3 regions of the Methylotenera sp. G11 genome follow, and region 3 is predicted to be linked to each of the others. Evidence: predicted binding sites of a transcription regulator. Region 3 holds the regulator's gene; each other region holds the start of a gene.
The links. Region 3 encodes sigma-54, which starts transcription at its own class of promoters, with help from an activator protein. Its sites were predicted from a motif close to TGGCACNNTTCCTGCT; they were not measured.
Positions count from the first base shown of each region.

Region 1: the regulator sigma-54 is predicted to act here: its motif matches at 6,853-6,868, upstream of GQ51_RS07795 (ammonium transporter).
Region 2: the regulator sigma-54 is predicted to act here: its motif matches at 8,387-8,402, upstream of GQ51_RS04045 (ammonium transporter).

Region 1 is NZ_JUHH01000001.1:1,674,455-1,684,891, forward strand. Features, by position in the region: gene GQ51_RS07765 (circularly permuted type 2 ATP-grasp protein) at 253-1,731, shown strand; gene GQ51_RS07770 (alpha-E domain-containing protein) at 1,725-2,672, shown strand; gene GQ51_RS07775 (transglutaminase family protein) at 2,709-3,542, shown strand; gene GQ51_RS07780 (proteasome-type protease) at 3,575-4,318, shown strand; gene GQ51_RS07785 (DUF2721 domain-containing protein) at 4,315-4,761, shown strand; gene GQ51_RS07790 (hypothetical protein) at 4,824-5,462, opposite strand; gene GQ51_RS07795 (ammonium transporter) at 5,497-6,813, opposite strand; gene GQ51_RS07800 (ArnT family glycosyltransferase) at 7,032-9,068, shown strand; gene GQ51_RS07805 (VF530 family DNA-binding protein) at 9,146-9,385, shown strand; gene GQ51_RS07810 (hypothetical protein) at 9,467-10,327, shown strand; gene GQ51_RS07815 (molybdenum ABC transporter ATP-binding protein) at 10,317-10,437, opposite strand, start outside.
Region 2 is NZ_JUHH01000001.1:908,307-918,743, reverse strand. Features, by position in the region: gene GQ51_RS04090 (pseudouridine synthase) at 1-221, opposite strand, end outside; gene aqpZ (aquaporin Z) at 303-995, opposite strand; gene GQ51_RS04080 (TrmH family RNA methyltransferase) at 1,127-1,903, shown strand; gene GQ51_RS04075 (pilin) at 1,903-2,454, shown strand; gene hslO (Hsp33 family molecular chaperone HslO) at 2,483-3,394, opposite strand; gene GQ51_RS04065 (TonB-dependent receptor) at 3,516-5,762, opposite strand; gene gluQRS (tRNA glutamyl-Q(34) synthetase GluQRS) at 5,926-6,822, opposite strand; gene GQ51_RS04055 (DUF3301 domain-containing protein) at 6,835-7,146, opposite strand; gene GQ51_RS04050 (hypothetical protein) at 7,493-8,167, shown strand; gene GQ51_RS04045 (ammonium transporter) at 8,441-9,631, shown strand; gene GQ51_RS04040 (helix-turn-helix domain-containing protein) at 9,813-10,437, opposite strand, start outside.
Region 3 is NZ_JUHH01000001.1:1,563,774-1,574,210, reverse strand. Features, by position in the region: gene GQ51_RS07245 (cation:proton antiporter) at 1-1,630, opposite strand, end outside; gene GQ51_RS07240 (KpsF/GutQ family sugar-phosphate isomerase) at 2,137-3,120, shown strand; gene GQ51_RS07235 (KdsC family phosphatase) at 3,120-3,680, shown strand; gene lptC (LPS export ABC transporter periplasmic protein LptC) at 3,776-4,531, shown strand; gene lptA (lipopolysaccharide transport periplasmic protein LptA) at 4,560-5,201, shown strand; gene lptB (LPS export ABC transporter ATP-binding protein) at 5,215-5,937, shown strand; gene GQ51_RS07215 (RNA polymerase factor sigma-54) at 5,934-7,529, shown strand; gene hpf (ribosome hibernation-promoting factor, HPF/YfiA family) at 7,675-8,001, shown strand; gene hprK (HPr(Ser) kinase/phosphatase) at 8,028-8,969, shown strand; gene rapZ (RNase adapter RapZ) at 8,988-9,824, shown strand; gene GQ51_RS07195 (PTS sugar transporter subunit IIA) at 9,908-10,330, shown strand; gene GQ51_RS07190 (HPr family phosphocarrier protein) at 10,347-10,437, shown strand, end outside.

The DNA.
Region 1 (10,437 bases), 110 kb from region 3:
TAACAACATACACATTTCAACAGTAAGGCCTATATGCAGGCCAGCGTCAGCCAAACCCGGTACAGAATCTAAAGTGTAATGACCAGCTCTTGCATGCGCGATCACAATATAGTGCATGTATTTTTAACACGCACAGCATTAGTGCGCCATGCCTGTAATTAAGCCCATATTCATCGGATACCCATGCTTAATCGGGTGGCATGCCGCTTGCTTTTACTTAAAGTAATATTAAAAGCAAAGCGGTGATCCATCATGAATAGCCCTACGAGAATCTGTTTTGATGAAATGCATTCCAGCCCTACCGGGGTACGGAAACTCTACGCTAACTACGCAAAATGGCTGCACAGCATGCCGGCTGAGCAGCTGGAAAGCAAACGTAAAGAAGCGGAGCTTTTATTCCGCCGCGTGGGGATCACGTTTAACGTATACGGGGAAGATGCAGGTACCGAACGGCTGATTCCATTCGACGTGATTCCGCGTTTACTTGCCAATGACGAATGGCAGGTTCTATCCAAAGGTGCGGTACAGCGTGTAAAGGCGCTCAATATGTTCCTGCATGACATTTACCATGACCGGGAAATCGTCAAAGCCGGCATCGTGTCGGAAAACGTCCTGATGCATAGTCAGTATCGTCCGGAAATGTTTGGCGTGGATGTACCGGGCGGCATTTATGCGCATATTGCCGGCATTGACATCGTGCGTACCGGCGAAAAACAGTTCTACGTACTCGAAGACAACTTGCGCACGCCTTCCGGCGTATCGTATATGCTGGAAGACCGCAAAATGATGATGCGGCTGTTTCCCGAGCTATTCCGCCGTTACTCGATCGCACCGGTTGAACATTACCCGCATGTATTGAAGAACAATTTGCGTGCAGTCGCCCCGGCAGGCGTAAAAGACCCCACTGTCGTCCTGCTGACGCCGGGCGCATATAACAGCGCTTATTTCGAGCATGCGTTCCTGGCACAGCAGATGGGGGTGGAACTGGTCGAAGGGCAGGATTTATTCGTGCGCGGCAATGCGGTATACATGCGTACAACCGAAGGGCCAAAACGCGTTGACGTGATCTATCGCCGCATTGATGATGAATACATAGACCCGCTCGCTTTCAACCCGAACAGCATGCTGGGCGTGCCGGGGCTGTTTTCCGTTTACCGCAACGGGGGCGTGACGCTTGCCAATGCTGTCGGCACCGGGGTCGCAGATGATAAATCCACATACATCCGTGTGCCGGAAATGATCCGGTTCTATTTGAATGAAGAGCCGATCCTGTCTAATGTGCCGACGTATGAATTAAGCAAAAAGGATGACCTGGCCTTCGTGCTGGATAAGCTGCCTGAACTGGTGGTAAAAGAAGTACAGGGCTCCGGCGGCTACGGCATGCTGGTGGGGCCTGCTGCAAGCAAACAGGAAATCGCCGATTTCCGGCTGCGCATACTGGCTGACCCGGGCAACTACATCGCACAGCCTACGCTGGCACTCTCCACCTGCCCGACGCTGGTTGATCAGGGAATTGCGCCGCGCCATGTTGACCTGAGGCCATTTGTGCTGTCAGGTGAAGCCGTGACCCTGGTGCCGGGCGCACTTTGCCGCGTTGCCATGCGCGAAGGCTCGCTGGTCGTCAATTCCTCACAAGGCGGTGGCACCAAGGACACCTGGGTGCTGCAGCAAGATTCTGCACTAGCAGCGGCAGAAATCACGCAAGCATTCGATGAGGCCGCCGTATGTTAAGCAGAACCGCAAATCATTTATTCTGGATGGCACGTTATATCGAGCGTGCGGAAAACATGGCCCGTATCCTGGACGTCACTGCGAATATGGCTTTAGTGCCTAACGCAGCGCTGAGCGAAGCCGCTTTATGGCAGCCGGCACTGGAAATATCCGGCAATGCGGAAACATTCAACCAGCGCTTCAGCGATTACACCGCAGGCAATGTGATCCATTACCTGGCGATGGACCCGGAAAACCCGTCCAGCATTTATTCCGCTTTATACAGCGCTCGTGAGAACGCCCGCGCCGTGCGTGTGGCAATGACCTCTGAAACCTGGGAGAACATCAACGCACTCTGGCTCGAATTCAGCCAGTTTGATGGCAAAGACCTGGCGGAAGAAGGCCTGCGCGAGTTTTGCGACTGGGTAAAAGCGCGTTCACATCTTTTCCGTGGCGTCAGTTTCGGTACCATGCTGCGCGATGATGCCTTCCAGTTCCTGCGCCTGGGCACGTTCATCGAACGCGCCGACAATACGGCACGTTTGCTGGATGTGAAATACCACTTGCTACTGCCTATGGAAGAAGAAGTCGGCGGCGGTGTGGATTACTACGAGTGGAGCGCCGTATTACGTTCAGTATCTGCATTCCAGGCATACCAGAAAGTGTATAACGACACGATACAGCCCTGGCGCGTGGCCGAACTGCTGGTGCTGCGCAAGGATATGCCGCGTTCGCTGCATGCCTGCTTCACTGAAATCACATCCATACTGGACAACCTGACCACAGGCCGCCATATTGAATGCAGAAGGATTGCGGGAGAGATTAACGCAAGCTTGCAGTATGGCCGCATCGACCATATTTTCCAGAATGGCCTGCATGAGTTCCTGACCGAGTTTATTGACCGCAACCATCAGCTAGGTGCCGAGATCCAGGGCAGCTTCCTGAATGTGCATGCGGCCTGAACAACCGAGACAATTGATAAGGAATCGCCACACCATATGCAATTCAGCATACTCCATAGCACCGAATATCATTACAGCGAACCGCTGCACTACAGCATCCAGCAACTGCGCCTGACGCCGCAGGATGGGTTTGGCCAGCGCGTCATGAACTGGTCCATTTCCGTCAACGGCCAACTCAGCCAGCATCATGACACTTACGGCAACCTGGTACACACCATGGTGCTGGACAGCAACCATCATGAAATCAGGCTGGTCGCAAAAGGCGATGTCGAAACCGGCCTCACCATCACAGCGAATCAGGAAAAACTGCCGCTGGCGATTTACCTGCGCAGCACCGCACTGACCGCTGCGGACGCAGGGATCAGGGCATTCTCGGAGCCATTCGGCAAGCTGAAAACGATCCCTGACCTGGAGAGATTAAGCGCATCCATCATTGACCAGGTGCCCTACATGAAGGGCGGCACAGGCGTCTACACCACTGCGGCGCAGGCTTTTGCCGCAAGAACCGGCGTCTGCCAGGACCATGCGCATATTTTCATCGCATGCTGCCGCAGCCTGGGGCTGCCTGCACGCTATGTGAGCGGCTACCTGTTTACCGATGACGGCCATCTATCGGAGAGCCACGCCTGGGTAGATGCCTGGCTCAGCGATACTGGCTGGGTCAGCGTGGATGTTTCCAACCGCTGCCTGGCGAATAGCGCTTATGTCAGGCTGGCAACTGGCCTGGATTACCACGACGCCTGCCCGGTGAGCGGCGTGCGTGTCGGCGGCGGCATGGAAACCATGCAGGCAGGCGTCAATGTCTGGCAGCTTGGCAGCCAGGAAAATAACCTTCTATTGAAAAAACAGATTGCCCAGATTCAGCAATAAACAGAATCCAATAAACATAAAGCAGGAAACCTATGACATATTGCGTTGCCATTTTAGTTGATCAAGGCCTGGTACTGGCTTCCGACACCCGCACTAACGCCGGTGTGGACCAGGTAGCCATTTTTCCGAAAATGCATCATTTTGAGGTGCGCGGCGAACGCATGGTCACCCTGCTGACCGCCGGAAACCTGGCGATCACGCAGCTGGTGGTCAACCGGCTACGCGAGGCGATCAAGCGCGATGACGGCGCCCACCTCAACAATGTGGAAAGCCTGTTCGATGCGGCAAGCCTGGTGGGGGATGAAGTCCGTTTCGCTTTTGAGCGTGATGCGGAACACCTTAAGAACCACAATGCCGATTTTCATGCCAGCATCATCGTGGCCGGACAGATAAAAAACGAAAGACCCAGGCTGTTCAATGTTTACAGTGCGGGCAATTTTATTGAGTCCAGCACTGAAACCCCTTATTTCCAGATTGGGGAAACCAAATACGGAAAACCGATTATCGACCGCGTGATCAAACAAAATACCGACATGATGGAAGCGGTGAAATGCGTGCTGATCTCTTTTGACTCCACGATACGCAGCAACATTTCCGTTGCACCGCCGATTGACCTGATGCTGTATCGCAAAGACAGCCTGCATGGCGACTCCCATCAGCGCATCGGCGAAAATGACGCCTACTATGCGCTGATACGCAAAGGCTGGTCAGAAGGCCTTAATACGGTATTCCGGCAGTTGCCCGCTCCTGACTGGCACGAGGCCAGCTGCACATGATGCTGGATCCCGCCACCGATATTCACGATGTTTCAATCGCGATCCGCGATGCCGTTACCCCGGTATTCCTGCTGACTGGCATCGGTTCGATACTGGGCGTGCTGGTCAATCGCCTGGGGCGCTCGATTGACCGTGCAAGGGCCATCGGTGCCATGAATGATGAGCAGTTCTCCAGGTGCGCTGACGAGCTGGATATTATCGTCAGAAGAACCAGGTGGATGCGCTGGTCGGTGGGATTATTCATCTTTGCCGGCTTATGTGTGGCCATATCGATTGCTTCAGTTTTTATCAGTGTGGAACTACGGGCGAACCTGACGCATTTTGTGCTGATCACCTTCATTGCCGCCATGCTTTCATTAACGATAGGCTTACTGTGCTTTTTGCGGGAGATCATCCTCGCTTCCAAAGAAAAAATCTCCTGCGACCGCAAGCCATTGCCATGACACCATAACGGCCGCCACAGCTTAATTCGCCTAGCCGCAAACTGCCGCTAGACGATGCATGGTTATAATAAATCGTGCAGCTTGAATCCTGATTCCTGAGACAGGGGTTCGGTTTCCCTGATGGACTGTGACAGGTACTGATCCGCCTTGACCGGCCCTGCACTCTGGCACATGGCGACATACACCAGGTTAATCAGCTGCCGCAGCACCTCAAGCTCATAGGTACCCTCCAGGTCGGACGTATGCAATGAGAGCCACTCCCGAATATACATCAGGCGCATCTTGTCTGTTTTCACCTCATGCAGGTGATCTATCAGGAATTTCCTCAGCTGCTCCTCATCACGCTTGTTAAACTTGAGGAACATCTGCTGCAGCAGCATCGTGAATACTTTTGTCGTATGGTCCTGGGCCTGCCTGATTTCCGGCTGGAATACATTATTGGCATTCAACTCGACAAACGGATCCGGCAGCAGCTCATCCGACGCCAGATCCATCGCCATAAAAATTGCCCCGAGTATCTTGGGTCGGTCGAGCTTAAGCTGTGCTGTATTGCAGCAGCGCGCCACAAAAACGCTCAGGGCGAATTTCTGCTTATGCGAATACTCGGCCTGCCAAAGGTTGATTGCATTCAACAAAGCCTCATCATCAAAATATGGGCGCATCCCCGTGTAGATGGCGCGCCGTCTTAACGTCAATTCCATAGTGTTGCCCGCTCCATATCTTTAATCCCATGCATCAGATCTTGCTCAGGCCTTTAAGGCTTTCGCTGCTGTATACAACATCCTTGCCGAACTCAGGGTAGCCGATCTCGCCATGCTCGGTAATATCCAGGCCACGCTGCTCATGCATGGTGCTTACACGCAGGCCAAATACCCGTGAGATTGAAAAATACATGAGCAGTGCACTAAAGAACACCCATGCGAATGCTGCACCAATACCGGCCAGCTGCACCAGAATCTGATGCGTGTCATACATATTTCCGGTCAGGAACAGCCCTGCGGCCAAAGTGCCCCACACACCGCAAATGCCGTGTACAGACACCGCGCCAACTACATCATCCAGACGCATTTTCTCCAGCCATATCGTACCCATCACGCTCAACCCACCGCCGATTGCGCCGGTTAATATCGCATAAGGCACCTGCATGCTAGCGCAGCCTGCGGTGATCGCGACCAACCCGGCAATGCTGCCGTTTACCGTACCGGTAAGCAGCGCAGGCTGACGGGTGATGAAACAGACCAGCAGTGCGCCAACAGCCCCGGCTGCACCAGCCATGTGCGTATTCAACAGAATATGGCCGAGATCGGTGCCGGCAGCCAGGGTACTGCCGCCATTAAAGCCAAACCAGCCGAACCATAACAGGAACCCGCCTATGGCAATGAAACTCAGGTTATGGCCAGGCACCTGGCGCGCCTCACCTTTTTCGCCGAACCTTCCCAGCCTTGGCCCCAGCAAGATAACGGCTGCCAATGCACACCAGCCGCCAACGGAATGCACCACGGTAGAGCCGGCAAAATCAATAAAGCCCATTTGCTTTAACCAGCCGTGCTCGTTCCACGCCCAGCTGCCGAAAACAGGATAGATAATCGCCGTGATACCGCAGGTGCCGATCAGGTAGGCAATATAGTTGGTGCGCTCCGCCATGGCGCCGCTCACTATGGTAGCGGCAGTGGCTGCGAACATGATCTGGAAGAAAATCAGCGTGTAATCCCAATGGGGAGCTGAAGACAGCCCGAACAGGCTGGTGCCGTAAAATCCACTGGGATTATCGCCGAACATCAGCCCATAGCCCATCAGCCAGAACAGCAGCGTACCTACACATAAATCGATATAGTTTTTCATCATGACATTCACTGCATTCTTGGCCCGCACCATGCCGGTTTCCAGCATGGCAAACCCGGCCTGCATCAAGAACACCATGGCACCGGCAATCACCACCCACAGCGTATTCACCAGCTGCGCCTGTATCTCATCAATGGCCATCACAGTAGCGGGAGACAGAAAAACGATGCCTGCAAGTATCAACAAGAAGGGTTTGGCAATTTTCAGCATATAGGCCTTTGCATATTGTGATTAATTTACATAGTGCCAAGCATGATCTATGCCATTCACAAGTGTCGGTGCCCATAAGATGGGTGCGTGTTGAGATTGCCTGTCCATCACGTGCCAAACTATACTGATCAATATCATGGGTTGCCGCGGCATCCCGCTCATTTTGGTGAAGCTCGCCAGTAGTCAAGACAAGGGCTCTCAAGAAAAATAAGACTCTGATGAAAAATACGATTAAAAGAATTTTCATGCCAAGGTTGCCGGTGCCTGCCATAAGCAGGCCTGCGCTGGTGCTGCTGTTATTCGCGGCATACTTCATACTGGGTTTGGTGATCCATTCAGACTATGGCGTGTCATGGGATGAGCCGGTTTCCAGGACGAACGGCATGGTCAACCTCAAATATATCGTCGAAAAAGTCGCCCCTTCCCTCATCACGGGCGATAGCGCAAAAAATATCCCAGAACTGCACAGCTGGCAGGATAAAGACTACGGTGTCGCTTTTGAAGTACCGGTAGCTGCGCTTGAGCTGCTTTTGAAACTGAAGGACTCTGAAGATATTTATATTTTCAGGCATCTGGCTACATTCCTGGCCGCGTTTATTGGCGCGGTGGCGGTTTATGCAAGCGCACGGCATCTGTACAAGGATTACCGGTTCGGCCTGCTGGCAGTAGGCATGCTGGTATTGTCGCCAAGGATCTTCGCGGAATCGTTCTACAACTCGAAAGATATTGTATTCATGGCCTCGATAGCGGTCGCCATTTATACCATGATCATTTTCTTGTCCAGGCCAGGCTTCTCCAGCGCGGTCATGCATGGCTTCTTCTGCGCTTTTGCGATCGATGTGAGAATCATGGGCGTGATGATGGTGTTATGTACCATAGGCCTGTTGGTGATCCGGGTGCTCAGGCGTGAAACGGCCACCGGCACCGGCTTCCGGTGTGCGGCAGCATTTGCAGGCGCCTGCTGCGCTTTTACTGTTCTCATGTTTCCTTTTCTTTGGGATGACCTGGCCGGGAATTTCCTGCTCGCTTTCAGCAATATGGCCAAGTTCCGTTGGGATGGCCTGGTTCTGTATATGGGGGAAATCCATCAAGCAAGCAAGCTGCCGTGGCATTACATCCCGGTGTGGATCCTAATAACGACACCGCCTTTGTTCACGGCGCTGATGGGGGTTGGCGCATTCAGCACCATCAGGCAGGCCTGGTCTAACAAACTCGGCCTCTGGTCAAATGAAAGGGAAATGTTCGACCTGGTAAACCTTGCATTACTGATGATACCGATAGCCGCGGTCATTGCCTTATCTTCAGTACTCTATGATGGCTGGAGGCAGATGTATTTCGTCTACCCGGCCTTCATACTGATTGCGACAAAAGGCGCCGTGACCATATTCGGCCTATTCAAGGAAAACCGGAAAATACAAAACTTGCTCTGGGCAGTGCTGTTGTTATGTGGCGCTTATAATGGCTACTGGATGTGGGCATCCCACCCCTTGCAGAATGTTTATTTCAACTTTCTGGCCGGGAGCGACTGGAAAAACAAGTTTGAACTGGATTACTGGGGGCTTGCCAATAGAGAAGCGCTGCAATTCATCCTCGACAACGACAACAGCCCAGTCATTACGATAAGCGCAGACAGCCAGACCCCGCTGGAAACCACATTACTGATCCTGAACCGCAAAGACAGGAACCGTGTCGCGATCCTGCCTGCCGAGGCTACGCCGTCATACCGGCTCACCAATTACCGGCAATCCAGGAGCATGGGGCTCACAACGCCCCCTGAAAACCACACGCTTTTCTACCGCAAGCAGGTCGACGGAGAAACCATCCTGTCAGTCTACAAGATCAATGCCCCGCAAAAGGCCGCCAGGGTCACTAGAACTGACCGCGCATACAGCGCTGACGAAATCCGTGGAATCAGTTATCGCTATGACGGCAGGAGCGTACGCGACGGAAAGTCGATTGTAGACTTCAAAATCAATCATCATGGCCTGCTGCCAATATCAGCGTTATCAGACGTGGGCAAGCCGATACACATTGCATGGCGCTTTCTGGATGCTTCGGGCAAACCGGTATCGGAATGGAATAAACAAAAAGGCCTGCCGGCGGATATTCCGGCAAATGGTGAGCTGACGGTAGAGATAGCCATCAACCCCAAGAACGAAATCAGGGGTGGCACACTCCAAATCTCCATGGAGCAGGAGTCTGCTTTCTGGGCGCATGATATTGGCGTTCAGCCGCTTGAGATTCCGTGGAAGTAGATTTTACAAATACGCGTTACAATTGTGGTTATGCCAGAGCGTTGCAACCGGTCTGGAACAGACTGAAGACTACACAAATGACGACCGAAGCCATAACACAGCACAATAACCCTTTGCACGGCAAGACTCTGGAGGCAATACTGACTGCATTGCTTGACCACTACGGATGGAACGGCTTAGCCGAACGTATCCCTGTGAACTGTTTCAGGAATGACCCCAGCATCAGATCAAGCCTGAAATTCCTGCGTAAAACGCCCTGGGCCAGAGATAAGGTTGAAACACTTTATTTATCGCTGCCCGCCGCACCGGGTCGTTAAGCTCGTGTCAGCACATATGGCGTCAATGGTCCATCAAGCCTGAACCTGGTTCCCGAACAAACCTCAAATTAAAATCCACAGATGAAAATCGACAAACTGATCATAGCGGTAACATTTTATTACGTTGAGGCGCGGCTCAAATACCTATCCGCAATCTCACGCCATTTCTCCAGCCTGGCGAACCAGGTTCAAGTATTCATTACCACCAACACCAAGGATGAAGGCCATCACCAGAAAATCATGGCGAGCCTTGACCAACAGCTCGAAGCAGAAATTCTTGTTCCTGAACTGCTGGGGCACCCTTATCTGCTCACGTGGTGCCATCTCGATATTTTCAGGGAGAAGTTCCGTCAGGACGAGGGCATTACGCACTTTATGTATCTTGAAGATGACATGTGCATTCACCCCGGCAATATTGCATACTGGATGCAGGCACGGGAAACGCTCAGGCCACATGGGCTCCTTCCATCTTTCCTGAGGTTTGAGTACAAATCAGAAGAAGATACACCATACAGCAGCGACGTTACCAAGAAGATCCCCTTCTGGCAGCTGCCGAAAGTCAGGATCTCGGATCATTATTATTTCGTAAACTTACGCAAACCATATCAGGGCATGTATTTAATGGACAGGGAGCTGATGCAGGAACATTTATCCGGTCCATCATGCAGCCCGGATTTCGGCATCTGGAATATCAGGGAAAAAGCGGCGCAGGGGCTCACCTTTGCAAAAATACCGGCGGGCTACACTTCAAGAAACCTGGTCGGATATGACAGCAGCACACGGCAGATTGACCCGGATGCCCTGATACATCACACCCCCAACAATTACGCGAACAATCCGGATAGCGGGTTTGGCAAACTGCCCGTGAATGAACTGATCGACATGTCACTTACGGGCTATATACGCAGCCTGGTAAAACCAAAAAGCGCATTCAACTTTTAGCCTTGCCGTTCAGGATATGAATGAAATTATCCGTAATCTGCATGATTTCCTTTTTGGAATGGCTGATGTAGATCATCGGAATATTGATTTCATCAGCAATTAATTTCAAG
Region 2 (10,437 bases), 660 kb from region 3:
TTGCCCGGCTTGTGCAGCATCAGGTAGGACTTTTCATGGTAAACCCATGGTTCGCCTTTGATGGTGTAACTGAGTTTGTCGGTGTCGAATGCGGCATCGGGATCATCGCAAAGTTCGCCGTTCACGGTGACTTCTTCGTTGATGATTAAAATGCGGCATAGTTTGCGCGAGCCAAAGCCCTGATTATGCAAAATGCGTTCTATAGAGAGTTTCTTAGCCATGGCTGTATTATAGCCGTCTCAGCAGAAACGCCCACATCATGCGGGCGTTTTTTTAGTCAGGCAGTCTGCATGGCGGCAGGTTTAATCATCGGCTGCTATGAAGTTATAAACCAGCGCACCTATGATGCCGCCGACAATCGGTGCCAGCCAGAACAGCCAGAGCTGGTCAATGTAGGCGGTGCCTGCAAACAGCGCCTGGCTTGTGCTGCGTGCCGGGTTGACGGAAGTGTTGGTCACCGGGATGCTGATCATGTGAATGAGTGCAAGCGTCAGGCCGATGGCGAGCGGGGCAAGGCCGGCAGGTGCGCGTTTGTCTGTTGCCCCCATGATGATGAACAGGAACACGGCGGTCATGACAACTTCACAGACAAATGCGGCCTGCAGCGAGAATTTATGCGGTGATAGTTCTGCATAGCCATTGGCTGCGAAACCGCCGACGATGAATCCTTCCTGTCCACTGGCAATGACGTAAATCACCATGGCGGCGAGCACTGCGCCCAGCACCTGCGCCACAACGTAAAAAGGCAAGTCTTTTGCACTGAAACGGCCACCGGCAACCAGACCCACAGAAACGGCAGGGTTCAGGTGGCAGCCCGAAATATGGCCGATGGCATAGGCCATGGTGACCACCGTTAAACCGAAAGCAAGTGATACGCCTAAGTATCCCAGGCCCAGGTCTGGTATGCCTGCGGCTAATACTGCGCTGCCGCAGCCGCCTAAAACCAGCCAGAACGTACCGATCAACTCTGCTAATGAACGTTTTGTTAATGACATAGATAACCCCCGTGATTGTTGAATTTTTGATAAAGGCCAACGTCTGCTACAGCGGTAATTTACTGCAATCCTGTTACGCTCACAAGACAAGTTCGGTTAAACTAGCCATTTAGTCTGTAAACAATCGTTATATGTCTTTTAAACACATCACTTCGCGCGACAACCCTATTTTCAAGCAGCTCAAGAAATTTGCCGATAATGCACGCGAGCGGCGCAGCGAAGGCAAGACCCTGCTGGATGGCGTGCATCTCATCGAAGCTTATATGGCAACATTCGGATTGCCCGATGTTGTCATCATCCCTGAAGGTAAAAGCACAGTAGAGGCCACTGGCCTGATTCAGGAGCTGGCTGATGTTTCTACGGTCATGCTGCCGACCCTGATGTTCGCGGAGCTGACGCCGGTTGCCAGCGCTACAGGCATATTGGCACTGGTTAAGCTGCCACAGCTGCCTGTGCCTGAAGCGCCACAGTTTGTATTGATGCTGGAAGATATCCAGGACCCGGGCAACCTTGGCAGCATGCTGCGTACCGCAGCTGCAGCCGGGGTCGAAGTGGCTTATCTAAGCACCAGCTGTACCGATGCCTGGTCGCCAAAAGCGTTAAGAGGGGGGCAGGGCGCGCAGTTTGTGCTGCCTATCGTCGAGCGTGCCGACTTGATTGCGGAACTAGGAAATTTCCGGGGCGACAGTTATGCAGCGACAATGACAGGCGAGTCTGTCTATGCGCAGGACTTGACCCAGCCCACCGCTTTTGTCATCGGTAATGAGGGCGCCGGCCTGCGCAAGCAGACCATTGCAGCGGCGACGAAAGCCATCACGATTCCGATGGCGGATCATTCCGTAGAATCCCTTAATGCAGGTGCTGCGGCAGCCGTCTGCCTGTTTGAGCGCAAACGCCAGGTGCTGTAATGCAGGTTGACTTTATGCAGAAGCGGTTAAGTGCCTATATGCGCCATCAGCCAGAATGGCCTGGCGATGCTTTCGGTAAAAATATAACCGGATTCACTGCGATCGAAATGATGGTTGTCATAGCGATTCTTGCCATTCTGGCAACCATCGCCATTCCTTCAGGCATGGCGCGCATCGTCAAAGAACAGGTCGTGACCGCAATGCCGCTGGCCGATATTGCAAAAGCACCGGTTGCGGCGAGCTGGAAGCTGGAAAAAACCTTACTGGCCGATAATGAAGCGGCAGGCCTGCCTGCGCATAATAAGATTGTGAATAATTATGTCAGCGGCGTGCTTGTGGAAAATGGTGCAATTCATATGACTTTCGGTAACAAGGCTCATCCGATAATCAAAGGCAAAACGCTATCAATGCGCCCGGCCGTGATTGAGGACTCGCCCATTGTTCCGGTGACCTGGGTTTGCGGCAACGCAAAAGCGCCGGAACAAATGACGGTTATGGGCGCCAATAAGACGGATATTGCGCCCGAGTATTTGCCGTATATCTGCAAATAGAGCGTTTGATCAGTCTCTTGTATCGTATTTAATGTACTTCTTTGCTGCCTTGCGCAGCAACATCGCTCACCATTAATTGCGCCGCATCCACTTTATCGAACTGGTAGTGCGTATTGCAGAAGTCACAGTTCACTTCGATCTTGCCTTGTTCCTCAAGAATACCGGTAATTTCATCATTGCCCAGCATGCGTAGCATGTTGGCAACGCTGGACCTGGTGCAGCTGCAAAAGAATTTTGTGTTGCTCGCCTCAAACAGCCTTACGTCTTCTTCATGGAATAAGCGGTGCAGAAGGGTTTCTGTCGGCAGGTGCAGCAGCTCATCATCAGTCACCGTGTCTGCCAGGTGGCCAACGCGGTTCCATGCATCGAGGTCATGTGCAATGGATTCTTCGCTTTGCGTTACCTGGTTCATGACTTCAGGCAGTTTCTGCAGCAGCATGCCTGCAGCGGAGTTGCCGTCGCAGCATAACCAGATCCTGGTGTCGATCTGTTCGGAGCGCAGCATGTAATTTTCAAGAATGGTGCTGATGTCACTGCTTTCGATCGGGACGATACCCTGGTAAGTCTGCCCGCCGTCTTTGGGGTCCAGGGTGATCACAAACTGGCCATGCTCGATCAGGTCAAACAGGTTCTGCTCGTCGCCGATGTCGCCGTTCCATTTTGCTGTGGCGCGAATGCCAAAGTCGGAAGTGCATTCTACAACCAGTAATTTCAGCTTGCCCGTGCTTTGAATCTGCAAGACTAAAGAGCCATTCATCTTCAGTGTGGCAGTCAGCAGGGCGCTTGCGGCCATGAGTTCGCCCAGCGCGCGTTTCAGGCCGGCCGGCAGATGCTGTTTGTTCAGTGCGAGCTGAAAGGTATTGGTCAGGTTCACGATGTTGCCGCGAACCGGCGTGTTTTCAAATAGAAAACGGTTGAGAGTGTCATTAGCTTTATCCATGCCGTGATTTTAACATAGCATGCATTTTTAGATGGTGGCGCCTTCTTTATATCTGCATTCGTCAATAAAAAAGCCCCGGCAAGGTTTGCCGGGGCTGGTCAGGCTGGTTTCAACCCGTCGTTTAGAAATTGTAGATCAGTGTTGCACGGCCTGTGAGCGGGGCACCGGGCACGATGTTGTTATTGTTGTGTGCGCTCAAGGCATACTCTTTGTTGGTCAGGTTTTCCAGATTAACCTGCAAGCGCAGGTTTTTGCTGAATTTGCCATAAACGGCTGCATCAAAGCGGGTGTAGCCCGGCAGCAAGGTGCTGGTCGTCGTGGTCGGTGTCAGTGCGTACATGTCTGAGCGGCTTACCATACCGATTGCAGCGCCCCAGACCTCGTTGAAGTCGTAGCGATTCCACAATGAGAATGTATGTTTCGGGGTTTGTCCCAGGTCGGTGCCGCTGGTGTACTGGCTGCCGCTGATGTTCTGGTCTTTGGTGATTTCGCCGTGCTGGTAAGCGTAGCCGCCAAATATGCTCCATTTGTCAGTCAGCTTGCCTGAAATGCCTAATTCGAGGCCTTTGGTTTCCTGACCGTCAACCAGGATGGTCTGCCCAGGGATGTCTGACGCTGCGGCGATATTCTCGCGCACAAGTTTGTAGATGGCCGCGGTCAGGGCCAGGTCAGGATTGACATCGAACTTGGCGCCGATTTCATGGTTGGTGAATTTTTCAGGCGACAGGCTGGTCGTGCTGGCGCTCAAGCCGGTTAGCTGATCCCCCGCACGCGGTACGAAAGATTGGCTATAGCTGGCATACAGCGACAGGTTTTCCATCGGTTTGTATATCAGACCTGCACGTGGTGAAACTTTGTTATCCGTTACGCTTAACTTGACATTCCTGGTCGGGTCGGCAGTTGTTGGCAAGTCGGTATAGTCAAGTTCGAATTTGTCATGCCTGACGCCCAGCACCATTTCCCATTTGGGTGACAGGATGATCTGGTCTTGCAGGTAGAAAGCCGTGATGTTTGCTTCACTTTTCCGGTGGATCCTTAAATTGTTAAGGTTTAATGTGCCGGTAAATGCCGGGTCTTCTGCATTTACGTTACCTGTTGCGCCGGGGAGATTGTCGTTGGAGCCGTTAGGGGAGAGCCTGAAGTTCTTGGTGTCCTGCCTGCCGAGTTCCATGCCCGCGAGCAGCCGGTGTTCAAAACCTCCGGCTTTCAGGTTGTAAGTGAGGTCGGTCTGGTTGATCAGGTTCTGGCGGTCGGTTCCTTCATGGTATGCGCCTAAATCTACGGTACCGTCTGCTTTTACCGCGCCCCTTGCATATACGTTCTGGTAAAACTTGTCGTAATCTGCATAGCGGGTGCGGTTGCGTACAGTCAGGCCGTTATCGAAAGCATGTTCGATCAAGGCATTGAATGCTTTTGTTTCCGTTTCGTTGGGGCTGAGTCTTGCGCTGCCAAAGAAAGTGCTGTGGTCGCCAATATCATAGGCGCGGTTTTTCAAACCGGTGCCGATAGACGGCATGCCGCGGTCACCAATTCTTTTATCCATGAAGTACTCGGCACTCAATACAATCTTGGTGCTATCGGTAGGCTTGATGGTCAAGGTAGGTGTGATGCCGTAACGCTCCAGGTTAACCCCGTCACGATAACTGTTGGCATCCTCGTAGACTGTGTTCAGGCGGAATGCCGCAACATCGTTAATACCATTACCAACATCGATGGTGGCACGTTTCTGGTCATAAGCGCCATAGGTGAGCGACAGCTCGCGTACCGGATCCCAGCCAGCTTCCTTGCTCACGCGGTTGATCACGCCACCGGAACCGCCGCGGCCGAAAATCATCGCATTGGAGCCTCTCAGCACTTCGATGCGGTCAGTGTTGTACAAGTCACGGTAAGTTTGAATATCATCGCGAACACCATCCAGATAAAAGTCACCTGTGGTCACGCCTGCACCACGGAAGTTCAAGGCATCGCGGTTGCCTTCACCCTGCGACGCGGTAACACCCGGCACATAACGCACAGCTTCGCTGATGCTCTGGATGGATTGGTCTTTCATTACATCCTGCGTGACTACAGTGACCGACTGAGGCGTATCTTTTAAATCGGTATCGGTCTTGGTGGCGGAGCGGCTGCTTTTTGCGTTGTAGCCCTTGACCGGTTTTGTGTCGCTTTCCGCTTTTCCGACCACTTCAACTTCTTTCAATTCGATGGCATTTTTAGCTGGTGCTTCGGCATATGCCGTGCCGTGTGACGCACCGGCTGCCAGGCCAAGCCCGAGGATTGCAAGCTGAATCGCTGATTTCAGCCTTGAGTTTTCATATGGAAATGCGGATGCATTCTGATTGAGTGATAGCCTGGCTTGCGTCGTTTTCATTACGGGTCCTGAGAGCGGATGTTAAGTTGCATCCATGATAATGCAAATGAGAATGGTTATCAAATACAACTTAAGTAGTATGTCGGAAAGTTACGATAAGAAATACTGATAAATCATCAACATCCGTGCGGATCCATGTTTGACGGGCTGGGTTGGAGTCGGCTCAGGCTGCATCAAGTTTAAGTGTTTTCAAGGCCGGGACTTTGGAAAGCTGCCAATGGCTGAAAGCCCATTGCCAGACAGTGCTTTTATCTTCATGTATTAAAGCTGCCGGCGGTGTCTGGCCAAGAAAATCCAGTGCCCGGATTAAATGCAATGAAGTGTTGGCGATATCCAGGGGCGAGGCTAGCGTCTGTTTGCTGAGTTTCTCGCCGGCATTGTTGCAGGCAACAGGCACATGCGCATAACAAGGGGTGGTGAAATTCAGCATTTGCTGCAGGTAAATCTGGCGCGGCGTAGAATCCAGCAGGTCGGCGCCGCGCACTATATGCGTGATGCCTTGTGCGGCATCGTCCACGACGACTGCCAGCTGGTAAGCAAACAAGCCATCTGCGCGCTTTAGAATAAAATCACCGATATCTGTATTCAAGGATTGGCTGACCTCGCCTTGAACCGCATCCTGGAAGCGGATATTGACAGCATCGGTTCTAATGCGCCAGGCAATTGCCGCATCGTGCTTGATCGGGTTCTGCAGGCAGGTTCCCGGATAAATGACCCCTTCAATACCAAAGCTGGTGCTTGAATCGTTGATCTCTTTACGGGTACAGGTGCAAGGGTAGATCAGCTGCTTGGCCTTTAATGCTTCAAGCGCCTCGTTATAGAAACGGTCGCGCATGCTTTGATACAGCACAGGTCCATCCCACTCGAATGCAAAGGCTTCCAGCTGGCGCAGGATAGTTTCCGCAGCACCTTTGGCGGTGCGTGGTTTATCCAGGTCTTCCATACGCAGCAGCCATCGTCCCCCGTTTTTCCTGGCATCGCAATAGCTGGCAACTGCGGCTACCAGAGAGCCAAAATGCAGCGGACCGGTAGGTGAGGGGGCAAAGCGACCGATATACATCTGGCAGGCGGCTTAATTTACAGGTTGCAGGTAAGGCGGGATATGCCAGGAGCCTAGTTGGTTGCCCAGCAGCATCAGGTGGCAGTGCAGGCGGTCATCGCCGCTGGCGCTTACATCGAACTCATAAGTGCGCAGCAGCTGCATATGACCTTTACGGTTGCGTCCTAACCATATGCGGCTGCAGACCACTGACTCATCAAGTAGTTGCAGGTTGAATCTGGAAGCGAGTTCTCCCCCCAGCAGGATTGCCCTTTCGCGCTTGTCAAGGCTGTCAATCCAGAACCATGCAATGGCTAGTAATATCACGATTAATGCTATTTCCATAAAAAACCCTGGTAATAAAATTCCGGTAAAAAATTTGGATTGCCGATCAGTATTGAGGGCACGTGTCCATTCTACCCAGCTGGCGGCATCTTACTGGTAAAACCTTAAAAATATAAGTATGGAATCCATCTGTATCTGATTTTTGCTGATAGTGTGATTATGTGTTGCATATATAAAACTAGCGCTGGGTTTTTATATATAATACTTATAGAAAAATCGACGGCAGTTCTAAAAACTGACGATCCAATACACATAATAAACAAATTTCTATAATTAAATTGCAAGTGCAAACCAGTATCCTTTCTGAATAATGGTTTTCCTGGTTGTTGAATCGAAATAATAATCAATGAATATGATCCGTGAAAAAGAAGCAATCAATGCCTATTTGAAATTGCTGCAATCAAAAGGGGCAACAAGTTCCCTGCTGCATAAGCGTTCATTGTTTTTGGATAAGCTGAGTGTCAGCCTGCAGGACCTGGCGCTTGATGGCGCTGCGTATCGGGTCGCCATTGAAAATATAATGGAATCCGTTCCGGCAGATCACTGGCATGAGAATCTTACCGCTGCACGCGAGTTTTACCCGTTCTGGCTGAAAGACATCAAGGCGATTGCCGCGCTCAACAAGAACCCCGGCTTTGAGGTTCCGCCCGTTGATTGGAAGCCGGATTTCGTTTCATTGAAAGCATTGACGGATAGTCTGGAAACCGAAAAGTTCGACACTTCTGAAAACTGGCCGTTAAAGGCTTACACACAGGCTTTGCGCCAGGAGGGCGCAGAGCAGGCACTGGTGGATACCCGGGTCAAGCTGGCAAAGATCATCCTGATCCGTTTAAGAAGTGCGCCGGAAAAGAGCGGTGCCATGTACAGAACCGCTGTTGACCTGACTTTGCCGTTATTCACCATCAAGCAGAACAGAAGGCTGTTCCTGGTTGTGGTCAGGGAGTTTTATCATTTCTGGTCGGGTAACCCGGATGCTGCAAGCATGGTGCTCAAAGATGGTTCCGGCAGCATGCTGCTGTAATTGCGGGGTTTGAGTTAGCCGCTTTTTACTGCTGATCGCATCATTTGGCCCTGATTAAAAATGCACCTTCCGGTATGTACGTCAAATTTGTACCAGTTCCAATTTGCATAAATTCAGGTTTGCACAAATAAAGTGCATTGCATCCTTGCATGCACTTTCTCGGTGCGTTGCCATGTTTTGTGTAATACTAATATCCATATAAAACAAAAGGTTAACTTTTGGCTTATTCTTTGCTTGTATTCATCGGCTTAAATGTTAAGAGGTGACATATAAATGGAAGCGTTAGTAACAGCAAATGATGTGCTATTTGTATTGCTTGGTGCCATTATGGTGCTGGCAATGCATGCCGGCTTTGCATTTTTGGAAGTCGGCACTGTGCGTAAGAAAAACCAGACCAATGCGCTGGTGAAAATCATGGTGGATTTTTCCGTATCGACAATCGCTTATTTTTTTATCGGTTACAGCATTGCCCACGGCATCAGTTTTTTCAGCGGTGCAGATGTGCTGGCGGCTAAAAATGGCGTCGAGCTGGTTAAGTTTTTCTTTTTACTTACTTTTGCGGCGGCAATTCCGGCAATTATCTCCGGTGGTATTGCGGAGCGTGCAAAATTCAACCCGCAAATGGCTGCAACTTTCATACTGGTGGGGTTGGTGTACCCATTCTTTGAAGGTATTGCATGGAGCGGCCATTATGGCATCCAGGATTGGCTGAAACTTACTTTCGGTGCACCGTTCCGTGATTTTGCCGGCTCGGTGGTCGTGCATGCGATGGGGGGCTGGATTGCCGTTGTCGCCGTTGTGCTGCTTGGCGCACGTCGTGGCCGTTACAGCAAGGATGGTCGCCTGCATGCCTATCCGCCTTCAAATATTCCGTTTCTGGCTTTGGGTGCATGGATACTGACCGTAGGCTGGTTCGGTTTCAATGTGATGTCCGCGCAGTCTATCCAGGGGATTTCCGGGCTGGTTGCGGTCAATTCACTCATGGCGCTGGTCGGCGGTACTTTGGCGGCACTGGTGCTGGGTAAGAACGACCCCGGATTTGTACACAATGGACCGTTGGCAGGCCTGGTTGCTGTCTGTGCCGGCTCCGATATCATGCATCCGCTGGGTGCTCTGGTGACCGGGGCTGTGGCTGGCGTGATATTCGTGCTTACATTTACCTTGACCCAGAACCGCTGGAAAATCGATGATGTACTCGGTGTCTGGCCTTTGCACGGGCTGTGCGGTGCATGGGGCGGTATCGCCGCCGGTATTTTTGGCGCAAAATCGCTGGGCGGGCTGGGCGGCGTGAGTTTGATGTCACAGCTCATCGGCACCGGGTTGGGGGTTGCAGTTGCGGTTACTGGCAGCTTTATTGTGTATGGCACGCTTAAAAAGATAGTCGGCATTCGCCTGAGTGCGGAAGAAGAGTTTGACGGTGCGGACCTGAGCATTCATAAAATCAACTCGATGGCGGATGATTGAGCCTGAATGCTTTTGATATAAATAAATCAAGCCTGCCAAGACTAAGCAGTAAGAAAAAGAAAAATCCCTTGGAAATTACAATGCCTCAAGGGATTTTTCATTTCTAGCCTGTAATTAGGCCATTTCCGGTTGCAGCTATCTTAAGATTTCTAGTCAATTAGCTGCGCTTCAGTCGCAGCGCTTAATGGTTTCTAGCATCTCTTGGACTCATGCCGTATTTTTTCTTGTATGCCCGGCTAAAATGCGAGAAGTCATTAAATCCCCATTGCAGTGCAACATCAGATATTCTGTTTGGAAAACAATCTGGGCTGGATAGTTCTTTGTGACAATGCGTTAACCTGGAATTCCAAACGTAGCGCATGAGAGATGTACCTTCGTATTGAAGTAATTCATTGATATATCTTGCTGACAATCCTGTACCAGACTCAATTGCAGCTGTATCTAACAAAGGGTTGGTAATGTTGCGCTCTATAAACTCTTTTACTCTGAATAAAGAAAGAGAGCGACTTCTTGATAGATTGTGACTTTGTGGTCGAATGCCATTGAGTGCTAAAGTAAATAAATCTAAAGAATTCTCAGACAAGGCATCAAATGTATTACGCGAGATTCTGTCCGCTTCCCTGGCCATTGATTGAATGAAGTGTGAGGCAATGCTCCCCGCGCCTTGTTCGCTTTTAATATGTAAAGCGGTGCAGTGTTCTACGCCAGCAAGTCTTTCCCGCATAAGCTTTCTGGGGATCGATATGATGAGTTTAGAGAAGCTCTCAGGGCAATGGATACGATGTGGACGTGTTGCATCATAGATC
Region 3 (10,437 bases):
GCGGCACACCCAGCAGCATCAGCGCGTGTGAGGCCAGCATGAGGCTGCCTTCGAGTATTTCCGGCACCACTTCGGCTGCCCCGGCCGCACGCAGTTGTTCCATGTGCGAATCATCCACGGTGCGCACGATGACGGGTACATGCGGGTAGCTTTCCTGAGCGATATGCAGGATCTTCATCGCGGCACGATTGTCGGCATAACTGATGATCAGTGCTTTGGCGCGCGCGCAGCCGGCAGCTGAAAGCACAACCCGTCTTGCGGCGTCGCCAAACATCACGTTTTCACCAGCTGCGGCGGCTTCCAGAACCCGTGCCGGGTCAATATCCAGTGCGATGTAAGGGATTTTTTCCTCACGCAGAAAGCGCCCAAGGTACTGGCCGCTGCGGCCATAGCCGCAAATCACGACGTGGTCATGCAGATGCCGGCCTGCTTCTTCAATCTCCTCTACCACTTTGCCGCTGTTGCGTGTGTAGCTGCCGACCAGCCGCCTTGTTATCCTGCCGTTGTATTGGATCAGGAAAGGTGCGATCACCATCGATAGCAGCGATGCAGCAAGCACGGCTTGCAGTGCCACGCCGCTGATCAGTTTATGTTCGGCACCCAGTGCCAGAATCACAAAGCTGAATTCACCTGCCTGCGCCAGGATCAGTGCGGTGCGGATGGCTACGCCAGCCTCGTATTTGAAGAAGCGTACGACCGCAGCCACGATGAGCGCCTTAAACAGGATGAAGCCGAACAGGATCAGCACGATCAGTCCGGCATGGTCATAAATCTGCTGCATATTGATGAGCATGCCGACGCTGATAAAGAACAGACCCAGCAGAATATCGCGAAATGGCGAAATGTCGGATTCCACCTGGTACCTGAACTTGGTTTCTGAAATCAGCATGCCGGCGATAAAGGCGCCGAGCGCATAGGACAGGCCGGCGAGTTTGGTCGCAAACGCCAGCAGCAAAGTCACCATGAGCACGTTCATGACAAACAGTTCGCGCGAGCGCTGGCTGGCAACCAGGTTGAACCACGGGTTAATCAGCCATTTGCCGATAGTGAACAGCAGTAATAGCATTGCAATCGCCTTCAGTAACGCCAGGCCCAGCACATCCATCAGGTTCGCATTGGCGATGCCCAGCGCCGGGATGAGTACCAGCATGGGAACGACTGCAATGTCCTGGAACAGCAGTACGCCGATACTCAGCCGGCCGTGGCGGGAGTTCAGGTCGATGCGTTCGGCCAGGATCTTGGAAACAATGGCCGTGGATGACATGGCTAAAGCGGCGCCGATCACGAATGCCGTTGCCCAGCTTAGCCCCGCCAGTTTGGAAATGACCATGGTGAGCATGAGCGTAATCAGCACCTGGCCGCCGCCCAGCCCCAATACTTTCTTTCGCATCGCATACAGCTGCGGCAGGCTGAACTCCAGGCCAATGCTGAACATTAAAAATACGATGCCGAATTCTGCAAATTCGCGGTTGGCCTCGCTATCCGGCAGCAGGCCGAAAGTATGCGGGCCTAATGCCAATCCCACCAGGAAATAGGCAAGCATTGCCGGCAAGTTGAATGCACGGAATAATGCCACGGCAAATACCGAGCTAATCAGCAGTATCAGAATTAACGGTAATGTGTTGAACATATTCTTATGGCGCTACAGGATTAATTAATTATTTTTCTTATTGGGTCGCTTTGATCATTCGGCCTGTGCCGTGTTGCCTGCATGGTCATTAACGGCGTCGTCGGCGTCTTGCATCATGGGTGTCTCGTTCCGTTTTGCAGTATGAATGAATAAAGATATTCCCATATTGTTTCATATCGGCGCACGACATAGAAATTTTTTTATCAGGCGGTTTGGGGTTGCGCCTTTACCGCTGGCACGGCCTGCCGGCAAAGATCGTTAGCAAAATCTGTGCCCATCCGGGGATTTTTTGTGCATTTTGCCTAAAAAAATTGTTATTAATGCGCTGTGAGGCTTTATAACTTGATAATTCCCTTTTATACTAGCCGTAAATAGCCGTTAACTTTCTTCGATTTGAATCCTTATAAAGTGTCAGCAGCAACCCTTTAGCTTTTAATAAAACATAGCGAATGCCATTATCAAGTAACCACATCATGCCTGACCGGCAGCCTGAAGCGCTGCAAACGATGAATCAGGCTGTAGACCGGAATAAAACGCTCCAACTGGCGAAAGAGGTTCTGCTGCTGGAAGCGCGTGAGGTTGAGCTGCTGGCAGAACGGCTGGATCAGAGTTTTGCCGATGCGGTGGCGTGTGTGCTGCAATGCCGGGGACGCGTGGTTGTGAGCGGTATGGGTAAGTCCGGACATGTCGGCGGTAAGATCGCCTCTACGCTTGCCAGTACCGGTACTCCTGCGTTTTTCATGCATCCGGCCGAAGCCAGCCATGGCGACCTTGGCATGATTACAGCCGGTGATGTCGTGATCGCGCTTTCAAACTCAGGAGAAAGCGACGAGATACTGGCGATCGTGCCGCCGCTGAAAAGGCTGGGGGCAACCATTATAGCCATCACCGGCAATGATGCTTCTACGCTGGCGAAAGCGGCTGATATACATTTGAGCGCCCATGTCGCGAAGGAAGCCTGTCCGCTTGGATTGGCGCCTACTTCAAGCACTACGGTCGCCTTGGCGCTTGGTGATGCGCTGGCATTGTGTGTGCTGGACCTGCGTGATTTTACCGCAGAAGACTTTGCCCGTTCCCATCCCGGCGGCAGCCTGGGGCGCCGGTTGCTGGTTCGTGTCAGCGATGTGATGCGCGCCGGTGCCGATGTGCCGCAGGTGCCCGTCACTGCAACCCTGCCGGAAGGCCTGCTTGAAATGTCGCGCAAGGGGCTGGGTTTGACGGCTGTGGTGGACGAGCGCGGCGCAGCGGTCGGCATATTTACCGATGGCGACCTGAGGCGTGCCTTTGAGCAGAACATTGATGTTGCCGCTGCAAGCATCAAGGATGTGATGCATCAGCAACCTAAAACGATTCTGAGTGATGAGCTGGCGATGGTTGCCGTAGAAATGATGGAGCAATGCAAGGTCAACGGGCTCCTGGTGGTTGACGGGGCGGGTGTCCTGGTCGGCGCGTTGAATATGCATGACCTGTTACTGGCAAAGGTGGTTTGATGAGCGTTACAGATAATAATATTGATTTGAACCAGCGGTTACAGAAAATCAGGTTGCTGATCCTGGATGTGGACGGTGTAATGACCGATGGCGGCCTGACGATAGGCGACGATGGGCAGGAGTATAAGACTTTTCATTCCCATGATGGCCTGGGGATGAAGCTGCTCAAGGCTAGCGGGGTTTCACTGGCCATTATTACCGGGCGCACTTCAAATGTAGTCAAGAAGCGCGCAGAGACCACCGGCGTCGCTCATTTCTATCAGGGTGTTGAAGATAAGCTGCTGGCATTTCACGACCTGGTGAAATCCAGCGGTTTGCAGCCGGACCAGTGTGCTTTCATGGGGGATGACGTCGTGGATCTGCCGCCCATGCTGCAATGCGGGCTGGCAATTGCGGTGCCGGATTCGCCGGCCCTGCTGCTGAAACATGCGCACTATGTGACTTACAAGTCAGGTGGACGCGGCGCGGTGCGTGAAGTGTGTGAATTGCTCATGCAGGCGCAGGGTACGTTTGATGCGCAGATGGCGCAATTCCTGACACAGGCAAACATCAGCAATTAGGTTAAGCAGATGTCAATGCCAGTGATTTTTTCAAAATGTTGTTTTGTAGCGTGCCTTTGCAACATGCGCAGCTGTATTGAAGCGGGTGCATAACGATGCATTTCGGTACCAAGGCTGCGATCACATTTCCATTGGCATTGCTGATGCTGCTAGCGTTGCTGACGTTCTGGATCAATCGGTCAGTGCAGCCGCCGGCACCCAGGCTCGATGGCAGTAGCCGCCATGACCCTGACTATATCATGAGCAATTTTGTGACTACGCAGACTGATATTAATGGCGACCTGCGCTACAAACTGGCGGCGGTGGAAATGCGGCACTTCCCGGACAATGATACGACAGAGCTGCAGCGGCCGCGCTATACGCAGTTCGCGATAGGCAAACCATACACCGAGGTGCAGGGGCTGCGCGGTTTTGTGTCGACCGATGGTGAAGAAATCAAGTTGCTTGATAATGTGAAAGTAACGCGCCAGGCATATGCCGGTAAAGGGGAAATGACGGTTGAAACGGATTACCTCAATATCAGGCCCAATGATGAATTGGTGACGACAGACCGGCCGGTCGTTATCCGGCAGGCTCCCAAAACCGTGATTTATGCGACAGGCATGATTTATGAAAAGAAACAGCATACCGTGACTTTGCTGCATAAAGTGCGTGCGCATTATGAAAGGCCAGTCATGGATAAGGGCGCGGCAACATCGACACAAACAGACAATGCGGGCAAGAAAACAGCGGCCGGCAAGCAGGAAAAAAACCATAACGGTGAAAACAAGCCGTTGAATACAGGGCAGAAAACCCTTAAACAGGATAAATCCAACACTAACAATGTGCGCATTCGGAGACACTATGAATAAGCCGTATTTTTCAGTAAGGCCAGATTTAATGATAGGAATCGCGGTACTGAGCCTGTCATTGTCAGGTATGTCAGGCCGCGCCATGGCTGAAGCGGCCGACCGGGATAAACCTATCGACCTGGAAGCAGATACCGTCAAGGTCGATGATTCCAAGCAGATCAGTACTTACAGCGGTAATGTGATCCTGACGCAGGGCACGCTGGTGATCCATGCAGATAAACTGATCGTGCGTGAGGATAGCCAGGGGTTCCAGCACAGCACGTCTTTAGGTAACCCGACCACTTTCAAGCAGAAAATGGAAGGTAAAAACGAATATATGGAAGGCAGCGCGCAGCGTATCGAATACGATGGGCGCATGGATAAAGTGCAGCTTTACACCAAGGCCTGGGTCAAGCGCGGTGCCGATATCGTGCATGGCGATTACATCATGTATGACGCCAATGCAGAATATGCAGAAGTGATTGGCGGCGGTTCACAGGCTGGCACGCCAGGCGGTACCGGCGGCCGTGTGCGTGCCATTATCCAGCCTAAAGGTAAAAAAACCATTGCGCCTGCTAAACCAGCGGAGCCTGGCGCCAAGGTCAGTTCGATAGACGGCAGTGCAGCGACGCCGGCGGTAAAAAACATGCGTTTGAGCCGTAATTTAGAAGTCAGCCCCCAGCTTAAATAAAAGAGAGCATGTGATGAGTGAACTCGTTGTAGAGAATCTGCGCAAGTCTTATAAGGCACGTACCGTGGTGCAGGATATTTCTTTGACGATAAAAAGCGGAGAAGTGATCGGGCTGCTGGGGCCTAACGGTGCCGGCAAAACCACCAGCTTTTATATGATGGTAGGGCTGGTGCCCCTGGATGAAGGCAGGATTTTGCTGGACGGCGTGGATTTAAGCCGCATGCCTATTCATATGCGTGCAAGAATGGGCTTGTCCTACCTGCCGCAGGAAGCCTCTATTTTCCGCAAGCTGACCGTGTCTGAAAACATCATGGCGATTCTGCAGTTACAGGAAATTTCTGAAGAAGCAATGCAGGAGAGGCTCGAATCACTTCTGGAAGAGCTGCATATCACGCATATCCGTGACAGTATCGCGATCAGCCTGTCCGGCGGTGAACGGCGCCGTGTGGAGATTGCACGCTGCCTGGCTTCCGACCCCAGCTTTGTGTTGCTGGATGAGCCGTTTGCCGGTATTGACCCGATTGCGGTGATTGATATTCAGCAGATTGTCCGTTTTTTGAGCTCACGCAATATCGGCGTATTAATCACCGACCACAACGTGCGTGAGACCCTGGGTATCTGCGATCGCGCTTATATCGTCAATCAGGGGCATGTGTTCGCTTCCGGTATCCCGAGCGAGATTGTGGCAAGTGAAAGCGTCAGGGAAGTTTATCTGGGTAAAGATTTTCGTTTATGAAGCAAGGTTTACAACTCAAATTCTCCCAGAATTTATCCCTTACACCACAACTGCAGCAGGCCATTCGCCTGTTGCAGCTTTCGACGCTGGAGCTGAATCAGGAAATCGACGTTCTGATGCAAACCAACCCGCTGCTGGAGCGTGGTGACGATAGCGAAGACGAGTACGGCAACCCTGTAGACCAGGCTGCGGAAGATTCGCCATTGAATAATGGCGCAGACAGCCAGACAGCTTCAGCGCAGGATGCTGCCGGCAATGCGGATGCAGGTGATTTTGATGCCGGTTTCAATGGCCAGGACTTCCAGCCCGGCGTCAGCGAGTCCGGCACTACGGAAGCGGGGCAGTTTGATGAAGCCTCCGACTTCGAGCCGGGTGCTGCAGATTTCTCCGATACATTTTCTGCTGAATTCGATGAAGAATTTGACGTGTTTTCCAATGGTAGCCGCTGGGATGAGAATAATATGCCGGCGGATGACGACAGCGATTTCAAGCAGCAGGATACATTGCAGATCAGCCTGCGCGAACACCTGTTATCGCAGCTGAAGCTGATGCCGCTGTCGGATCGTGACCAGACGCTGACCTTGCTGCTGGTGGATAGCATCAATGATGATGGCTACCTGGAACAATCCTTGGAAGAGATCGTAGAAGAAATGCCGCTGGAGCTGGAGATCGACGCGCTGGAACTGCAAACGGCGCTGCGCCATATCCAGCACCTTGATCCGGCGGGTGTCGGTGCACGCAATTTAAGCGAATGCCTGCTGCTGCAGCTTGATGCCTTGCCTGAAAATACGCCGCACCTGGCGTTGGCGCGCCTGGTGGCAGAAAAGCACCTGCCGGCATTGGGCGCGCGCGATTTTGCCAAACTGCGTAAAGAGCTGGGCTGTGACGAACAGACGCTGAAGCAGGTGCAGCTGGTCATCACCAGCCTGAATCCGAGGCCTGGAGCCGATTTCAGCCACATCGGTTCCGAGCATTATATCCAGCATGAAGTGGTCGTGAAAAAAGTCAAAGGCATCTGGATTGCGAGCCTGAATGAGAGCGTGATTCCCAAGCTCAGGATCAACCAGCTCTATGCCGGCATATTGAAACGTAACCGCGATAGCTCCAGCCAGTACCTGCAAAGCCAGATGCAGGAAGCAAAATGGATGATCAAAAATATCCAGCAGCGCTTTTCAACCATCCTGCGTGTTTCGCAGGCCATTGTCGACCGCCAGCGTAATTTCCTGGAGTATGGCGAGGTGGCGATGAAGCCCCTGGTGCTGCGCGAAATCGCGGATGAGCTGGGTTTGCATGAGTCGACGATTTCCCGCGTAACGACGAATAAATACATGCTCACGCCACGCGGCATCTTCGAGCTTAAATATTTTTTCGGCAGCTCGGTCGCGACCGACAGCGGCGGCACCTGTTCAGCCACGGCGATTCGTGCGCTGATCAGGAAACTGGTCGAACAGGAAAATCCTAAAAAGCCTTACTCCGATAACCAGATCACTGATTTGCTCGCAAAGCAGGGTATCGTGGTGGCGCGCCGTACCATTGCGAAATACCGTGAATCACTGAATATCGCGCCTGCCAGTTTAAGAAAATCGCTATAAATTTACCGCTTCAAAGCGTAAATAAAAAAATTCTTTGTTTCAATCCCACAGAAGCAAATGAACGTAGTAAACTGAAATTGTTCGATGGGTTCCGGGTTCAGCAGATCGGCTCAGGCCCTGAGAATATTTTCAAAAGGAGCAAGTCATGAATTTACAATTAACTGGTCACCATTTAGAAATAACCCCAGCATTGCGCGATTATCTTACAAGCAAACTGGCTAAAGTTAGTAATCACTTTGATCATGTGATCGATGTCAAAGTGACCATGAGTGTTGAAAAGCTCGCCCAAAAGGTAGAAGCTACACTGCATGTTCCTGGTAATGATTTACACGCGGAATGTCAGGATGAGAATATGTACAGCGCAATTGATATGCTGACTGACAAACTTGACCGCCAGGTGTTGAGGCATAAAGAGAAGAATTCAGATCACCACAAAGCGAATGGTGCCGTTAAGCATCAGAATGTTGAATAATTAACGTCTTGTTTTAATCATCATTTATGGCTCAAATAAACGTCGCTGAGCTATTCAAACAAACCCGCCGCAAGCTCAAACTCAATTGGATCGCAGGGCTGAACGGCGGGTCAAATACTCTCACTAGCGAAACCGTCACAAAACCATCACTGGCACTCATCGGCCATCTTAATTTCGTGCATCCTAACCGTGTCCAGGTGCTGGGCTGTGCCGAGATGGATTATTTACGCAGCTTGCCGACCACCGAGGCAGTACGTGCAATCGAGAACCTGTACTCAACCGACCTGGCGGCCGTGATCGTTGCCAACGGCGAAAAAGTGCCGGAATCACTTATGGCGGCTGCCGATGCGCACGCCGCGCCCTTGTTTACCTCCACTTTACGCAGCCCTGCGCTGATGGATTTCCTGAGCCATTACCTGGCGCAGGCAGTGGCAGAATCTGTCAGCCTGCATGGCGTATTCATGGAGGTGCAGGGTTTTGGTGCGCTGATTAAAGGTGAGGCGGCTATCGGTAAAAGTGAGCTCGCTCTGGAGCTTATTTCACGCGGGCATCGCCTGGTTGCAGATGACGTCGTAGATTTCTTCCGGATTTCACCTGAGCGGGTTGAAGGGCGCTGCCCGGCTTTGCTGCAGGACTTTCTGGAGGTGCGCGGCCTGGGTATCCTGAATATCCGCGCCATCTTTGGCGATAATTCAGTCAAGCCGACCAAGCCGCTTGACCTGATTATCCAGCTGGAAATGGCAGATAAACTGGCACCGCAGCTGCTTGACAGGCTGAATATCAAAACCCTGCACGAAGAGGTGCTGGGCGTCAAAGTGCCTAAGGTGCAGATTCCGATCGCGGCCGGGCGCAACATTGCGGTACTGGTAGAAGTTGCAATCCGCAACCACGTGTTATTATTGCGCGGTATTAATGCAACCAAGCAATTTACCCAGCGCCAGCAGCGTGAAATGAAAAAAAACAGATAGCGACTTTAAGTTAATAACATGAAGCAACTGATCATTGTGACGGGTCTTTCCGGCTCAGGTAAGAGTATCGCATTGCGTGCGCTTGAAGATAGCGGTTATTACTGTATCGACAACCTGCCGGCAACCATGCTGCCCAGCCTGTCAGACCACCTCACGACCGTGCATCATCATCTGGTCGCGATCAGTATCGACAGTCGGAGTGCCGCGATTGAATCGCTGCCGGATAATATCGCCCTGCTGAAATCGCAGAATGTCGACACACGCGTTTTGTATCTGGAGTCTAACGTGGAAACGCTGGTAAAGCGATTCAGTGAGACACGGCGCAAGCATCCGTTAAGCAAAGATACGACTACGCTGGCTGAGAGTATTGCTTATGAGCGGGAACTGCTGGGCAATCTCGGCAGCCTGGGGCATGTGATTGATACCAGCAACCTGAGTGCCAATACCTTGCGCGGCTGGGTCAAGGATGTCGTGTCCAGCGAGCATGCGGGGCTGACCTTGCTGTTTACTTCGTTTGGGTTCAAGCATGGCATACCGCTGGATGCCGATTTCGTATTCGATGTGCGCTGCCTGCCTAACCCGCATTACGACCCGAACCTGCGTGAGCTGACGGGTAAGGACGAGCAGATCAAGGCTTATCTGGAAGTGCATGATTCAGTGCAGGAGATGCTTTCGGATATCCGTGCTTTTGTCGAAAAATGGCTGCCGTGTTTTATTATGGATAACCGCGGTTACCTGACCGTCGCCATCGGATGTACCGGCGGCCAGCATCGCTCGGTTTACATGGTCGAGCAGCTAAGCCAGTATTTTCAGTCGCAGCAGAAAGTACTGACCAGGCACCGGGAGCTCAAATAGTAAAGCAAACCGGGCGTTTTCCGATTCTTCCTGGCGATGTCCCCAGGATTGGGATGCCCATAAAATTTAGGTACTTATAAACAATGATCGGTATTTTAATGATTACGCATGGTACGCTCGGTGATAGCCTGCTGGAGTGTGCAAACCACATGTTGGGCAAGACCCCTCCGCAGATAGCCTCGCTCGCGGTCAGCAGTAAAGATGACCCCGGCAGTGTCGTTCCGAAGGCGATGGAACTGGTTGCGAGCGTGAATAGCGGCGATGGCGTGCTTGTATTGTCTGATATGTATGGCGCCACCCCTTGCAATATCGTGACTAAAATACTGCAGCCGGGAGTAGTTGAAGGCGTGGCTGGCGTGAATCTGCCCATGCTGGTCAGGGTCATGAACTATCGGCAGGAGCCTTTGCCGGTGCTGGTTGATAAAGCCTTGAGCGGAGGCCGTGAAGGCGTCGTGGCGTTTGACCGTGAAAGCTGTGAGCGCTTCGAGCAAGGCTCCGTTAAATAACAGGATTCAGATTGATATGATTAGCAAGCAACTGGAAATTATTAACAAACTGGGTCTGCATGCCCGCGCCTCGACCAAGCTCACGCAAACTGCCAGCAAGTTTGCCA